DNA from 2 places in the Streptomyces sp. SL06 genome. Region 1 is predicted to be linked to the other one. Evidence: riboswitches for the same ligand, from Rfam matches in the RefSeq annotation. Region 1 holds a riboswitch; the other holds the start of a gene.

What was found. Region 1 has a riboswitch for ZMP and ZTP ahead of AC4IHM_RS33505 (bifunctional 5,10-methylenetetrahydrofolate dehydrogenase/5,10-methenyltetrahydrofolate cyclohydrolase). Riboswitches for the same ligand answer to the same signal wherever they lie in the genome.
Region 2: another riboswitch for ZMP and ZTP. It lies ahead of AC4IHM_RS12230 (glycine hydroxymethyltransferase); the one in region 1 lies ahead of AC4IHM_RS33505 (bifunctional 5,10-methylenetetrahydrofolate dehydrogenase/5,10-methenyltetrahydrofolate cyclohydrolase).

The regions. Positions count from the first base shown of each region.
Region 1 is NZ_JBSYOT010000002.1:7,392,001-7,399,668, forward strand. It holds gene AC4IHM_RS33480 (serine hydrolase) at 143-1,048, opposite strand; gene AC4IHM_RS33485 (hypothetical protein) at 1,045-1,389, opposite strand; partial or broken gene AC4IHM_RS33490 (helix-turn-helix domain-containing protein) at 1,868-2,254, opposite strand; gene AC4IHM_RS33495 (MBL fold metallo-hydrolase) at 2,311-3,201, shown strand; gene AC4IHM_RS33500 (serine hydrolase) at 3,399-3,698, opposite strand; partial or broken gene AC4IHM_RS33505 (bifunctional 5,10-methylenetetrahydrofolate dehydrogenase/5,10-methenyltetrahydrofolate cyclohydrolase) at 3,852-4,719, opposite strand; ZMP/ZTP riboswitch at 4,741-4,827, opposite strand; gene AC4IHM_RS33510 (phosphotransferase family protein) at 4,938-5,471, shown strand; gene AC4IHM_RS33515 (MBL fold metallo-hydrolase) at 5,986-6,762, shown strand; gene AC4IHM_RS33520 (SDR family NAD(P)-dependent oxidoreductase) at 6,759-7,595, shown strand.
Region 2 is NZ_JBSYOT010000002.1:2,705,185-2,712,852, reverse strand. It holds gene AC4IHM_RS12245 (isocitrate lyase/PEP mutase family protein) at 1-300, opposite strand, end outside; gene AC4IHM_RS12240 (carboxymuconolactone decarboxylase family protein) at 341-850, opposite strand; gene pdxR (MocR-like pyridoxine biosynthesis transcription factor PdxR) at 897-2,294, shown strand; ZMP/ZTP riboswitch at 2,526-2,611, shown strand; gene AC4IHM_RS12230 (glycine hydroxymethyltransferase) at 2,642-4,087, shown strand; gene trpS (tryptophan--tRNA ligase) at 4,231-5,244, shown strand; gene AC4IHM_RS12220 (2'-5' RNA ligase family protein) at 5,407-5,985, shown strand; gene dprE2 (decaprenylphospho-beta-D-erythro-pentofuranosid-2-ulose 2-reductase) at 5,989-6,744, opposite strand; gene dprE1 (decaprenylphosphoryl-beta-D-ribose oxidase) at 6,764-7,668, opposite strand, start outside.

The DNA.
Region 1 (7,668 bases):
ACCTCGTCGTCAATGGACGTGGCCTGCCCCCTCCCTCGGCATTCTCCGCCGCACACCTCCTGCACATCCAGGCCCTCATCCCACTGGTCCGCGGCACCCCGCCCATCCGCCCCTGCCGCGACGCGCGGCGACGACGGGCAAGTCATTCGCGCTCTCTCAGGTACTCGACGGCTCTGCGCGCCGCGGCGCCGATCACCGCGTCGACGCGGGGGAGCCGGCGGTCGGCGCGTGCGGCCTGGGTGAAGACGACCGCTGTGTACGTACGGCCGTCGGGCAGTTCGATCACCCCCGCCTCGTGCCGCATGGCGCCGAACGTCGCGGTCTTCCCGTACACCGCTACGTCGTCGTACGGGAAGCCCGCCGCGAGCCGATGCTGCCAGGGCTGGAGTCGCATGGTGCGGCGAATGAACGCGCAGCCGGTGGGGGAGGCCGCCGTGTCCGTCCAGACGGCACGCAGCAGTCGCGCCATCTCGGCCGGGGTGGTGGCGGCCACCCACGCGGGGTCGTAGACGCCGGGCGGCGCCGCCCGATCGTTGTCCGCGATCCGCGCCATTGCCGCGTCCACCGAATCGGCCCCCGTCACGTCCAGCAGCCGGGCCAGGGTTCCCGCGGCACCGTCGTTGAGACGCGTGCGCGCGAGGCCGAGGACACGGCAGGTCTCGTCGAACGCCTCGGTGCCCACGTGGTGGAGCACCGCGTCGGCAGCCGCGTTGTCGGAGATGCTCATCATCATGACGACCAGGTCGCGCAGGGACATGGACACCTCGTCGCGCAGTTGTGAGATGCCGGTGGGTCCGGGCAGCCTGTCCCCGGGCGACAGGGCAACCCTTTGCAGAGGGTCGAGGACGCCGGCGTCGACCTGTCTGCAATAGGCCACCGCCAGCGGCACCTTGTAGACCGAGCCCATCAGTACGGCCTCGTCCGCGTCGAGGGCCACCGCCACCGCGGGCCGGTGCAGTTCGGCCGCGTGGAGCCGACCGTGTACTCCGGCGTCGTCGAACATGGCACGCAGGGTGCGCTGGATGGCTCCGTCGCCGCCCGCGCTCATCGGTCCGCCCCGCTGCTCGGGAGGTGTGCCGATGCCAGCGTGTCGGCCATGGCGACGGCCGCTTCGGTGGCGTGTGCGGCGGCGAGCCGGCGGGCGTCCCAGACCACGCGCAGTCGCAGCGGAAGCGCCGGGTCGGTGGTCCGGCGCCGGGCGACACCGCCCGCCGCGAGGGTTTCGTCCGCCGTGACGAGTACGGCCTGACCGGCGGCGACGAGGGCCAGTGCGGCGCGTTCGTCGGAGATCACCACCGTCTCGGCCCGATGGCCCCGCCCCGCGAGCGTGTCCAGGAAGAGGTCGTGCGCCGCGGGCGCTTCGGCACGCGGCCGGACCGCATAAGGCAACCGGCGTCCCGCCCGCGCTCCACCCGAACGCGGACTCGGCGTGCTCGCTTCGCCCGGCGAGGACAGCCCCGCCCCGGCGCCGGCCGCCCCGTCCGGGACCAGCCAGCCACGTCGCCAGCAGCGTCACGGGGCCCGCGGACAGGCCGCGCAGTACGACAGGGTGCCGGACGACGGCCAGGTCGAGCCGTCCGGCGGAAACGTCCGTCAGCAGTGTCGCTGTCGGCGCTGTGACCACCGAGACCCTGGTCCGGATACCGGCGCGGACGGGTGAGGCGGCGACGCTCGCGCCGAGCCGGGGCGGCAACTCGGGCGGCAGACCGAGCCGTAGACGCTGTCCGTCCGCGCCCTCCCTGGCGCCGGTGTCCCGCAGCTCGGCCAGTGCGGAAAGGGCCCGGCGCGCGTGCGGCAGCAGAGCAGCGCCCTCCTCGGTGAGGGAGACCCCGCGCTCCCGATCGAACAGCCGTACCCCCAGCAGCGCCTCCAGCCGGCGCAGTGCCTGTGAGAGAGGCGGCTGAGTGATGCCCACGCGTTGCGCGGCGTCGCCGAAGTGCCCCTCCTCCGCGAGGGCGACGAAGATCTCCAGATGCCGCTCGGTCAGCATGCGTCCCCCGTGGTCTGCGGTGATATGCCGAATGAATCGGCACGCGGCCGCGAGTGTATTCGACACAGGAAGACTCTCGAGGCTTGACTCCGGGACCCAAGGGACGGGCCCGGAACACCAGTTGAGGCCCGCGTAAGGCGAAGGAGTCCGCCATGCCCGCTCAGCAGTCCCAAGCCGCCTCGCGATGTGTGAGTCGGCGCAGCCTCCTGAGAACGAGCGTTGTCGCGGGCGCGGCAGGAGTCGCGGGGACGGCCGGGACCGCATCGGCCACCGCGCCGCGCGGCGTCCCTGCCCGCAACAGTCGTCCGGGGCGCAGCGGTGTGAAGCTGCGCTGGCTCGGCGTCGCGGGCTGGGAACTGAGCTTCGACGGTCACCGGGTCCTGATCGACCCGTATCTCACCCGGCAGCCTTACACGGACTCGGACGGCAAGGCCGACATGACGCGGAAACTGGAGGTGAACCGCGGGATCATCGACTGGCTGCTGCGCGAACACCTCACCTCGGCGCCCGAGTTCATCCTCCTGACGCACGGGCACTGGGACCACCTCGCCGACGTGCCGTACCTCCTGGACCACTCCGCCTGGCGGGAGCGGGAGATCAATGTTCTGGGCACCGAGACGCATCTGCACCTGCTGAGTGCCATGGGCGTCCCCGGCACAGGGCGCAAGCACCGGCTGGTGGTGGTGTCGGGGGACGAGGTGCTGCGCCATCCCCTCCAGTCGTCCGACAACCCGTCCCGTCCCGACTACACCATCGAGGTCGTACGCAGTCTGCACAGCCAGCTCGGCGGCTACGGCTTCGACCCCTACGGCACCCTGACCGCACCCCCGGCCCGGCCCCGGGCGCTGGGCGATCTGGTGGAGGGCGGCACATTGGGCTACCAGATCACGGTGGGTGACCGCTTGCGCGTCATGTTCCTCAGCGGTTCGGCCAACTTCGCGGCCCGCGAAGTCGCCGGGGCCACCCCCGATGTGCTGGTGCTGGGAGCCAGCGGGCACGCGGCCGTGCACGACTACTTCGAGCGCGCCGTTGGCACTCTGGGCCGGCCACAGATCATCGTCCCGAGCCACCACGACGACCTGGTCACGGCCCTGGACGACCCCGCGGTGCACGACACGGTGAACCGCGGCGTGGTCGACCGGCTCCAGCAGGTGATCGGGACGGACGGTCGCGTCCTCGACCCCCGCCATCTCGAAGTGCTGGAACTCTGACAGGTGAATCCGTCTCGGACGGCACTCGGCGAAACGGCCAGACACACGCGTGCGCCCGGCCCGCTCCGGACCGTCCGCCGCGTTGCCGCCGCACGTTGCGCACCGCGCGTTGAACTTCGCGGACGCAAGCACGAGTAGCTGCGGCACAGGCCTCCTGCATGCCGATCGGCCGGCGGAAGGCCGCGCGGCGTCGATACTCAGACAGGCAGGTCTGCGAGCCGCTGTGCGGTGCTGAAGCGGGGAGTGAGACGGGTCTTGGTCATGGCGAAGGAGGTGCCGGTGGCGGTGTCGGCATAGACGTAACTGCCGCCGCCACCGGCCCAGCCGAACGTGGTGGGTGTCTCGTCCGGCCGCGTACCGAGCCGGCCGAGCGGACAACCGAGGGCCGACCGCGCATGGTTGCCGAAGACCTGGTCGGTGCCCTCGAAGGCCACCGCCGTCAACTCCTCGAGCTGGTGCGCGTCGATGAGGCGGCCGTCGAGGACCGCGGCATTCATGGTGGCCGCTGCCCGCGCGGTGAAGGTTCTGGGCACTGATCGCCACGACGGCCCGGCGGTTCACCCGTGAAAGCCCTCGCACCACCTGGGGCAAGAGGTCGAGTCAGCAGGCCAGCGGCTTAACGTCCGCGCGAAACTCAAGGCTGACCTCATTCACCGGCTGGCCAGCCCAAGTTGGATGGATGCCGCATCGACCGTCTGCGCCAGCAGGACTGCGATGGTCATGGGGCCGACCCCACCGGGGACCGGCGTGATCAAGCGGGCACGAGTGCGGGCGGTGTCGAAGTCAACGTCGCCAACGTCGCCGGGGTTGTATCCGGCGTCGATCACGACAGCCCCTGGCTTGAACGTCTTCGCCGCGAATAAGCCGAGGGCGCCCCACGGCCGCCACAACAACGTCCGCTTCCCGCACGATCGCGGCCAGATCGGTCGAACGGGAGTGGCAGTAGGTGACAGTGGCGTCCCGGGAGAGCAAGAGCATTCCGACGGGCTTGCCGAGGATCGCACTGCGACCCACGACAACGGCATGCTGACCTGCAAGGTCTACCTCATACTCGTCCAAGAGCCGCATGATCCCGCCAGGGGTGCACGATGCGAATCCAGACAGCCCGAAGCTCATCGCCCCGAAGGAGGTCATCGTGACCCCGTCAACGTCCTTCTCCGGCGCGATGGCCTCGAATGCCGCCCGCTCATCAATGTGAGGGCCAACGGGGTGTTGAAGCAGGATGCCGTGCACTCCGGCGTCCTGCGAGAGGGACTGGATGGTATCCACCAGCTCAGCGGTTGTAGTGGTGTCCGGCAGGCTGACAAGCCGGGACTCGATGCCCGCCTTCGCGCAACGGGCCCGCTTCATCCGGACGTATGTCACCGAAGCCGGATCTTCACCCACCAGCACCGTTGCGAGGCAAGGCGTCACACCGACACGTCGCGAAATCTCTGTCGCCTTGCTTAACGTCTCCTCAACCATGCGTCGGGCAAGGCCAACGCCGTCCATGAGTCGGGCCGTTTGTGTCTGGGACATGGTCGCCTCCAGGCGTCACTGACCACTCGCCCAGGCGCACGGCATCGACCGAATTGTCGGACCGCTCCCCGGTGGTGCTCCACCTCAGCGCCAGTCACGGCCCAACCACCGCTCTAGTGGACAGCCCTTAGGGTTCTGGCCCACTTCTTGTGACGCGCACACGTTCAGTAGCGGGGCCCCGTTGAGAACTCAAGGCCAAGATCATGCAAAGTAGGGGGATGGATGAGTCGTCCCTGCCCGGTGGCTCCATCAATCACGTGGTGCGTGTCGGTGCCACGGTGCGCCGGCCCGCGTCGCCCAGTACGGAGTTCGTCGGTGACCTGCTGAAGATGTTTGAGGCCGGCGGCTGGCCAGGCGCGCCGCGCTACCGTGGCATCGACGAGGCGGGCCGGGAGGTCCTGACCTACGTCGAGGGGCATGTGGCCTGGGAACCGCAGCAGCCGCCGACGGTGTACTCCGACGAAAGTCTGCTGCGGGTCACGGAGCTTGTCCGGGAATTTCACGACCTGACGGCAGGCACGGCACTGGCCGGGGGACACGAGGTCGTATGCCATAACGACCTCTCGCCCAAGAACACGGTCTATCGACCTGTCAGCGGTGCCTTGCGCCCGGTGGCCTTCACCGACTGGGATCTGGCAGCCCCGGGCGCGCGCATCCATGATGTCGCCCACGTATGTTGGCAGTACCTCGGGCTCGGGCCGAGTATCGAAGACGCCTCCGAGGCTGCGCGTCGGGTTGCGGTTGATCGCTGATGGCTATGAGCTTGTGGACCGGCGTGAGTTGGTCTCTGCGATCCTGTGGTGGCAGGACAGATGCCGGCGCGGCATTGAGGCTGCTGCGGACTCTGGGGACCGCGAGATGATCCGTCTCCGCGACACGGGTGCAGTAGTACAGGTGCAGGAGGCATATCAGTGGGTTGCCGATCACCGGCGCGATATGGATCGTGCCTTGCGCTGACCAAACTGGCCTGATACCTCATCTTTTTGGCTGGGCCTCGTTTTCGGACCTCCGGGTCGGCGGCGCATCCTTGCCCACGACGACATCGCCGAGCCATATGAGAGGCGGTCTGTCTGCCACGAGTCTGGTCCCCACTCACACAACGCCGCCTCTGTGCAGTCGAGTTGGACTGGTCCTACCAAGGGAGTTCCAGTAGCCCGCTGAGCCGGTGAGCGCGCAGCCCCGCGTTCCGCGCCGTGTCCCACGTCCTTCAGGATGGTTCCCGGGGACTCTGATCCCGGCGGCGTTCGAAGAAGCGGAGACTCACTGGTGAAAGTGCATCACCTCAACTGCGGCACGATGAACATGCCGACCTACCCCATGGTCGCGCACGTGCTGCTCGTGGAAACCGACGCGAACGGACTGGTGCTCGTGGACACCGGATTCGGGCTCCAGGACATCCAGGACCCGGTCGGCCGGGTCGGGTTCATGCGCCACGTCATCAAGCCGGTTCTCGACCCGGAGGAGACCGCGGTACGGCAGATGCAGCGACTCGGGTTCCGGCCCGAGGACGTACGGCACATCATCGTCACGCACCTGGACTTCGACCACGTCGGAGGGCTGGCCGACTTCCCGCACGCCCAGGTGCACGTGACGGCGGACGAGATCGACGGAGCGATACGCTCGCCGTCGCGGCGCGAACGCACCCGGTACCGGCCGGCCCAATGGGCGCACGGGCCGCGGTTCGTCGAGCACCGGCTCGGCGGTGAGGGGTGGCGGGGGTTCGCCGCGGCGAAGGAACTGAGCGGGATAGCGCCCGGGTTCGTGATGGTGGCAACCCCCGGGCACTCCCGCGGACATGTCTGCGTCGGCGTCGACGCGGGTGAGCGGTGGCTGTTGCACTGCGGAGACGCCTTCTACCACTGGGGCACCCTGGACGGACGGGCCGAAGTGCCGTGGCCGGTGCGCCTCATGGAGCGCGGTGCGGCGCAGCAGCACCGTCTCCTCGTCGAGAACCAGCAACGCCTGGCAGAGCTGAACCGCCGGGCCGATCCCGGCCTGCGCATCATCTCCGCCCACGACCCGAGCGACCTGGAGACGGTATGAGAGAAAGCGTGCTGGTCACCGGGGCGGGATCCGGCATCGGGAGGGCCACCGTTCGCTTCCTCGCCGACGAGGGTTTCCACGTCTACGGGGCGGTCCGCAGGCCGGACGCTGCAGCCGAGCTGAGCGCCGTACTCCCCGCCGACTGGTTCACCCCCGTGCTCTTCGACGTACGGGACGAGAAGAGCGTCGCCGACGCCGCGGCGAAGACGGCGGAACAACTCGACGGCACGAAGCTGAGAGCCGTCTGCAATGTGGCCGGGGCCGTCGCCAACGGACCTCTCGCCGATCTGACGGGGGAGGATTTCGCCGGTCTCCTCGCCGTCAATCTTGTCGGCGTCCACACGGTGACCAGGGCGTTCCTGCCACTCCTCGGCGCCGGCAGCCGTATCGTCAATCTGAGTTCGGCCAGTGGCGTCAGGACCCTTCCCTTCACCGGCGCGTACTCCGCGAGCAAGTTCGGCCTCGAAGCCCTCAGCTCCGCCATGCGCATGGAGTACGCCGCTCTCGGGATCAGGGTGTCGGTGATCGCGCCCGGAATGATCGACACGCCCATGGCCTCCGCCATTCAGGAGGAACTCGGCAGGACGCCGACCATGCCGGTCTACGAGGCTCCACTGCGCCGCTCGCTGGAGAGGTCCGTCCGGGCCGCCGAGAACGGCATCCCGATGGACAGGGTCGTCCGGGCCGTACACCGCGCCATCACCGCACGGAACCCGGCACCCCGCTACGACCTTCACCACAGCTTCCTACAGGACGCCGTCCTCATGCGTCTGCTGCCAGTCCGGGCACGCGAGGCAGTCGTGCGCAAGGTACTCGGTCTGAACCCCACGTAGCCGGCGGGAGAGCGGCTGGCGGCACACCATCCGGACCCCGGGCCGCTCTCCTGCCCCACCGTGAGAACCAGGC
Region 2 (7,668 bases), 4.7 Mb from region 1:
CAGCAGCCGTTCCACCAGCTCCCGCGGCGCCAGCCCGTACCCGCCCTCGACATCCGCCGACACGGGGATGTCCACGGCGCGCGCGATCCTCGCGACCGCCGCGAACATCTCGCCGGCCGGGGTCGCCCCGTCCTCGTACCCGAGGCAGGCCGCCACCCCCGCACTGGGCGTCGCGAGCGCCGGGAACCCGGCCTCCTCGAACACCCGGGCGCTCGCCGCGTCCCAGGGGCCGGGCAGGACGAGGGGGTCTTCGGGCAGCCGGAAGTGGTGCAGGGCGCGGAAGACGTTGGCCTTGCTCATGGTGCGCAACCCGCCGGGCCGGGGAGCCGCGTCCGCGCCGTCACGCGTGCTGCCCCGGCGTGTAGTGGCCGGGCGTCGTCCGGCAGGTCACGCCGAACCTGTTCCAGGCGTTGATCACCGTGATCGAGGCGATGAGCTGTGCCAGCTCCGGCTCGTCGAAGAACCGGGCGGCGTGCTCGTACACCTCGTCCGGCACGAAGCCGTCGGTCAGCACGGTGACCGCCTCGGTCAGCGCGAGCGCCGCCAGCTCCCTCTCCGTGTAGAAGTGCCGCGACTCCTCCCAGGCGGCGAGCTGGATGATCCGCTCCACGCTCTCCCCGGCGGCGAGCGCGTCCTTGGAGTGCATGTCGACGCAGAGGGCGCAGCGGTTGATCTGCGAGGCGCGGATCTTCACCAGTTCGCACAGCGTCGGGTCGAGGCCCCGCCTGGCGGCGATGTCGAGCCGGACCATGGCCTGGTAGACCTCGGGAGCGTGCTGGGACCAGTTGAGCCGGACGGGCAGCTCGGCGGCGCAACCCGTGGTCCTCGTGTCGTCGGTGTGTGTGGTCATGCCTCGACCCTAGGAAGGAAGCAGCCCAGGAGTATGGTCCATTTCCATGGCGGAATCACGGGCCACTCTGGGCGTCGACCTGCATCTGGAACCCACCGGACCGGGCCTGCGCCGCGGCCTCACCGCGGCCCTGCGCGAGGCCGTCCGCACCGGCCGCCTCGCCCCCGGCACCCGGCTGCCCTCCTCCCGCGCCCTCGCCGCCGACCTCGGCATCGCCCGCAACACCGTCGCCGACGCCTACGCCGACCTCGTGGCCGAGGGCTGGCTCACCGCGCGCCAGGGCTCGGGCACCCGCGTCGCCGAGCGTGTCGCCGCCCCGCCGGCCGGCGCCTCGGCCCGGCGCCCGCCGGGGCGCGCCCGCCCCGCCCACGACCTGCGCCCCGGCACCCCCGACCTCGCCTCCTTCCCGCGCGCCGAGTGGCTCAGGTCCGCCCGCCGCGCCCTCGCCGCCGCTCCCAACGACGCCTTCGGCTACGGCGATCCCCGCGGCCGGCCCGAGCTGCGCACCGCGCTGGCCGGCTACGTCGCGCGGGCCCGCGGTGTGCGCGCCGACCCGGAGAGCCTGCTGGTCTGCGGCGGGGTCGCGCACGGCCTCGGGCTGCTGGCCGCGGTGCTGCGGGCGCGCGGCGTGCGCACCGTGGCCGTCGAGTCGTACGGTCTCCACATCCACCGCGACCTGCTCACGGCGGCCGGGCTGCGTACCGTCGCGCTGCCCGTCGACGACCGGGGCGCGGCCTTCGGGGCGCTCGGGGACGCGGGCGCCGTACTGCTCACGCCCGCCCACCAGTTCCCGACGGGCGTCCCCCTGCACCCCGACCGCAGGGCGGCCGTCGTGGACTGGGCGCGGCGCACCGGCGCCCTGGTCCTGGAGGACGACTACGACGGCGAGTTCCGCTACGACCGCCAGCCCGTCGGCGCCCTCCAGGGGCTGGACCCCGGCCGCGTCGTCTATCTGGGCACCGCAAGCAAGTCCCTCGCCCCCGGGCTGCGGCTGGGCTGGCTGGTGCTGCCGCCCTCGCTGGCCGGGGAGGTCATGGACGCCATGGCGGGACGTGTCCCGGGCGTGCTCGACCAGCTGACCCTCGCGGAGTTCATCGGCTCCGGGGGCTACGACCGGCACGTCAGGTCCGCCCGGCTGCGCTACCGGCGCCGCCGCGACGCCCTGGTCGCCGCCCTCGCCGAGCGCGCGCCCCGGGTCCGCGTCACCGGCATCGCCGCCGGTCTGCACGCCGTACTCCAACTCCCGCCCGGCACCGAGCAGCAGACCGTACGGGCCGCCGCCTGGCACGGACTCGCGGCCCACGGCCTGTCCCTCTTCCGCCACCCGGCCGCCCCCGACCCCCCACAGGACGCCCTGGTAGTCGGCTACGGCACCCCACCCGACCACGCCTGGTCCCCAACCCTGGACGCCCTCTGCCGAGCCCTGCCACAGACCGGGAGCTGAGCGCCCCGAAGGGGCGCGGGGAACGGCGCGACCAGCCACAAGACACCCGCACCCGGCAACGGCGAACAACCCGGCAAACGCGTCCCCACTGTGCCGGGCCCTGCCGTGAAGGAGACGCAGGGACAAGCGCCCCGAAGGGGCGCGGGGAACGGCGCGACCAGCCACAAGACACCCGCACCCGGCAACAGCGAACAACCCGGCAAACGCACCCCCGCCCCACCCGGTAAGCTGCCCTCGGGCCGTAACTGGCGCGCTGGGATGGACAACCATCGGGGAGCGGCCCGAAGAAGCGAGCGCCGTGCGCCTGGGCCGACCGAGAACGCTGACCGCAACGTCCGGAGGTCACCATGCCCGCAGAGCCCACCCCCGCTTCCACCGCCTACCGCGCCGCCCTCGACGTCATCCGCACCGTCGAGCCCCGCGTCGCCGACGCCATCGGCCAGGAGCTCGCCGACCAGCGCGAGATGCTCAAGCTGATCGCCTCGGAGAACTACGCCTCCCCGGCCACCCTCCTCGCGATGGGCAACTGGTTCAGCGACAAGTACGCCGAGGGCACCATCGGCCGCCGCTTCTACGCCGGCTGCCGCAATGTCGACACCGTCGAGTCCCTCGCCGCCGAGCACGCGCGCGAGCTGTTCGGCGCCCGCCACGCCTACGTCCAGCCGCACTCCGGCATCGACGCCAACCTCGTCGCCTTCTGGGCCGTCCTCGGCGCCCGCGTCGAGGTGCCCTTCCTGGAGAAGGCCGGCGCCCGCCAGGTCAACGACCTGACCGACGCCGACTGGGCCGAGCTGCGGCAGGCCTTCGGCAACCAGCGGATGCTCGGCATGTCCCTGGACGCCGGCGGCCACCTCACCCACGGCTTCCGGCCGAACATCTCCGGCAAGATGTTCGACCAGCGCTCCTACGGCACCGACCCGGCGACCGGCCTCATCGACTACGAGGCCCTGCGCGCCTCGGCCCGCGAGTTCAAGCCGCTGATCATCGTCGCGGGCTACTCCGCGTACCCCCGGCTGGTGAACTTCCGGATCATGCGCGAGATCGCCGACGAGGTCGGCGCGACCCTCCTGGTCGACATGGCGCACTTCGCGGGCCTGGTCGCGGGCAAGGTGCTGACCGGCGACTTCGACCCGGTCCCGCACGCCCAGATCGTGACCACGACCACGCACAAGTCGCTGCGCGGCCCGCGAGGCGGCATGGTCCTGTGCGACGACTCCCTCAAGGACCAGGTGGACCGCGGCTGCCCGATGGTCCTCGGCGGCCCGCTCCCGCACGTCATGGCCGCCAAGGCCGTCGCCCTCGCCGAGGCCCGGCAGCCCGGCTTCCAGGACTACGCGCGGCGCATCGTCGACAACGCCCGCGCCCTCGCCGAGGGCCTGGTCCGCCGCGGCGCCACCCTGGTCACCGGCGGCACGGACAACCACCTCAACCTGATCGACGTGGCATCCTCCTACGGCCTCACCGGCCGGCAGGCCGAGGCCGCCCTCCTCGACTCCGGCATCGTCACCAACCGCAACGCCATCCCGGCCGACCCGAACGGCGCCTGGTACACCTCCGGCATCCGCGTCGGCACCCCGGCGCTGACCACGCGCGGCCTCGGCACGGCGGAGATGGACGAGGTCGCCGGCCTGATCGACCGCGTCCTGACGGCGACGGAGGCCGGCACCACGAAGTCCGGCGCCCCCTCGAAGGCATCCCACGTCCTCGACGCGAAGATCGCCGACGAGATCTCGCAGCGCGCGACCGACCTGGTGACCGGCTTCCCGCTGTACCCGGAGATCGACCTCGGCTGACGCGGGAGACATCCTTACGGGCCGGTCGGCTCCGCACGCGACCGCCCGCTGTGGCGGCCCGGCACGGTACCGGGCCGCCACACCTCGCGGAGGCGGTGGAGCCAGTGCCCGATCGCCCCTCGCGGCCTGAGAGAATGACGTCCATGGCCTCTGAACGTCCCCGCGTACTCTCCGGCATCCAGCCGACCTCCGGCTCGTTCCACCTCGGCAACTACCTCGGCGCCGTCCGCCAGTGGGTCGACATGCAGAACACCCACGACGCGTTCTACATGGTCGTCGACCTGCACGCGATCACCGTTCCGCAGGACCCGAGAGAACTGCGCGAGAACACCCGCGTCGCCGCCGCCCAGCTCCTCGCGGCCGGCCTCGACCCGGCCCGCTGCACGCTGTTCGTGCAGAGCCACGTCCCCGAGCACGCCCAGCTGGCCTGGCTGATGAACTGCATCACCGGCTTCGGCGAGGCATCCCGGATGACCCAGTTCAAGGACAAGTCCGCCAAGCAGGGCAGCGACCGCACCACCGTCGGCCTGTTCACGTACCCGATGCTGATGGTCGCCGACATCCTGCTCTACCAGTCCGACCAGGTCCCCGTGGGCGAGGACCAGCGCCAGCACCTTGAGCTGACCCGCGACCTCGCCGAGCGCTTCAACCAGACCTACGGCGACACCTTCACCGTCCCGAGCGCCCACATCCTCAAGGAGACGGCGAAGATCTACGACCTTCAGGACCCGACCGCCAAGATGAGCAAGTCGGCGCCCACCCCGAAGGGCCTGATCAACCTGCTCGACGAGCCGAAGGCCTCCGCGAAGAAGGTCAGGAGCGCGGTCACGGACGCCGACACCGTGGTCCGCTTCGACCGCGCGCACAAGCCCGGCGTGAGCAACCTGCTGTCGATCTACTCCACCCTCACCGGCACGGCGATCCCCGAGCTGGAGCAGAAGTACGAGGGCAAGGGCTACGGCGCGCTGAAGACGGACCTCGCCGATGTCGTGGTCGAGTTCGTCACCCCCTTCCGGGAACGCACCCGGCAGTACCTCGACGACCCCGAGACGCTCGACGCGATCCTGGCCGAGGGCGCGGACAAGGCACGGGCCGTCGCCGCCGAGACCCTCGCTCGGGCGTACGACATGGTGGGCCTTCTGCCCGCCAAGCACTGACCCGCGCGGCCGCCTGGGCACTGGCCCCGGCGCCCTGCGTGCGCCCCGGCATGCCGCCGTAGCGCTGCACATCACTCCGGTTGCGCCTGCCCCGGGCACGGTGGTGGCCGTACAGTCGACAACCGGGTGTCCGACACGGAAAACGGAACGACAGGAGACGAAGTGGGGACCGTAACGATCGGTGTGTCGATCGCGGTCCCGGAGCCCCACGGCAGCAAGCTCCAGCAGCTGCGTGCGGGCTTCGGCGACGCCGCGGCTCACGGCATCCCCACGCACGTCACCCTGCTGCCGCCGACCGGGGTGGACGGCGCCGCGCTCCCCGCGATCGAGGCGCACCTCGCGGAGGTGGCGGCGCGCGGGCGGCCCTTCCCGATGCGGCTGTCCGGCACCGGGACCTTCCGCCCGCTGTCGCCGGTCGTCTTCGTCCAGGTGGTCGAGGGCGCCGCGGCCTGCTCCTGGCTGCAGAAGCGGGTGCGGGACGCCTCCGGGCCGGTCCCACGCGAACTGCAGTTCCCGTACCACCCGCACGTCACCGTGGCGCACGGCATCGAGGAGGCGGCGATGGACCGCGCCTTCGAGGAGCTGTCCGACTACGAGGCCCGGTGGTCCTGCACCGGCTTCGCGCTCTACGAGCAGGGCCCCGACAGTGTGTGGCGCAAGCTGCGCGAGTTCCCCTTCGGCAGCGCCACGGTGCCGCCGCAGGCGGGGCGCGTGGAGAGCGGCTCCCTGCCCACCCGGTAGCGGCTACACCGGCAGCCGCCGGAACACCGTCCGCGGCAGGTGCCGCAGCGCCGCCATCACCACGCGCAGCGCGCCGGGCACCCACACCGTCTCCGAGCGCCGCCGCAGCCCCAGTTCGATCGCCGTGGCCACCGCCTCGGGCGTCGTGGCGAGCGGTGCCTCCGGCAGCCCGGCGGTCATCCGCGACCGCACGAACCCGGGCCGTACGACCATGACGTGCACGCCCGTGCCGTACAGCGCGTCGCCGAGGCCCTGCGCGAAGGCGTCCAGGCCGGCCTTGCTCGAACCGTAGATGAAGTTGGCGCGCCGGGCCCGTTCGCCGGCCACGGAGGACAGCACCACCAGGGAGCCGTGGCCCTGCGCCTGGAGCGCGCGGGCGCCGACCAGACCGGCCGAGACCGCGCCGGTGTAGTTGGTCTGCGCGACCCGCACGGCGTTCAGCGGCTCGCGCTCGTCGTGCGCCTGGTCGCCCAGGATCCCGAAGGCCAGCAGCACCAGGTCGATGTCGCCCTCGGCGAAGACCTTGCCGAGCACCGCCTCGTGCGACTCGGGATCGAGCGCGTCGAAGGCGACGGTGCGCACCTCGGCGCCGAGGCCGCGCAGTTGCCCGGCCGCCTCCTCCAGGGCGGGCGAGGGGCGGCCGGCCAGCCAGACCGTGCGGGTGCGGCGGGCGACCAGACGGCGCGCGGTGGCGAGCGCGATCTCGGACGTACCGCCGAGGACGAGAAGGGACTGGGGGATGCCGAAGGCGTCCTTCACGACAGCTCCTGGGGATGGTCTAGAGGTGGAGGCGGCGGGCCAGGTCGGAGACGAACACCCCGCGCGGGTCCAGCTCCGCGCGCAGCGCGCGGAAGTCGTCCAGGCGCGGGTACATCGCGGCGAGCACGTCCGGCCGCAGCCGGGAGTCCTTGGCGAGGTAGACCCGGCCGCCGGCCCCGGCGACCTCCTCGTCCAGTTCGTCCAGGAAGGCGCCGAGGCCCGGCAGTCCCGCCGGGATGTCCAGGGCCAGGGTCCAGCCGGGCACGGGGAAGGAGAGCCAGCCCGGGTCGGCGTCCCCGAACCGCTTGAGGACGGCGAGGAAGGACGGGCAGCGGCGTTCGGAGATGCGCCGCACGATCCGGCGCAGGGTGTCCTCCCGGCCGTGGCCGACGACGAACTGGTACTGCACGAAGCCGCCCCGGCCGTAGATCCGGTTCCAGTGCGGGACGCCGTCCAGGGGGTGGAAGAAGGCGGGGATCCGCTGGAGCCGGCCGCGGCTCTCGCGGGGGGCCTTGCGGTACCAGAACTCGTTGAACAGGCCCACCGCCGTCCGGCTCAGCAGGCCCTCCGGGACGAGGTCGGGGGCGGCCGGGAGCCGGGAGGTGCGAAAGGCCAGCGGCGCCCGCCGGGCGCGTGAGCCGGCGGGCAGCGCGTCCAGGGGCGCGTGGTCGCCGCGGGTGAGCACCGCACGGCCGGTCGCCGCGCCGCGCGCGAGCAGGTCGATCCAGGCGACCGAGTAGCGGTAGCGGTGGTCGGTGGCCGTCAGCCGGGCCATCAGGTCGTCCAGGTCGGCGGCGCGTTCGGTGTCGACCGACATCAGCGCCGTCCCGACCGGCTGGAGCCGCAGGGTCGCGGTGAGGATCACACCGGTCAGGCCCATGCCGCCGGCGGTCGCGTCGAACAGCGGCGTGCCCGGACCCACGG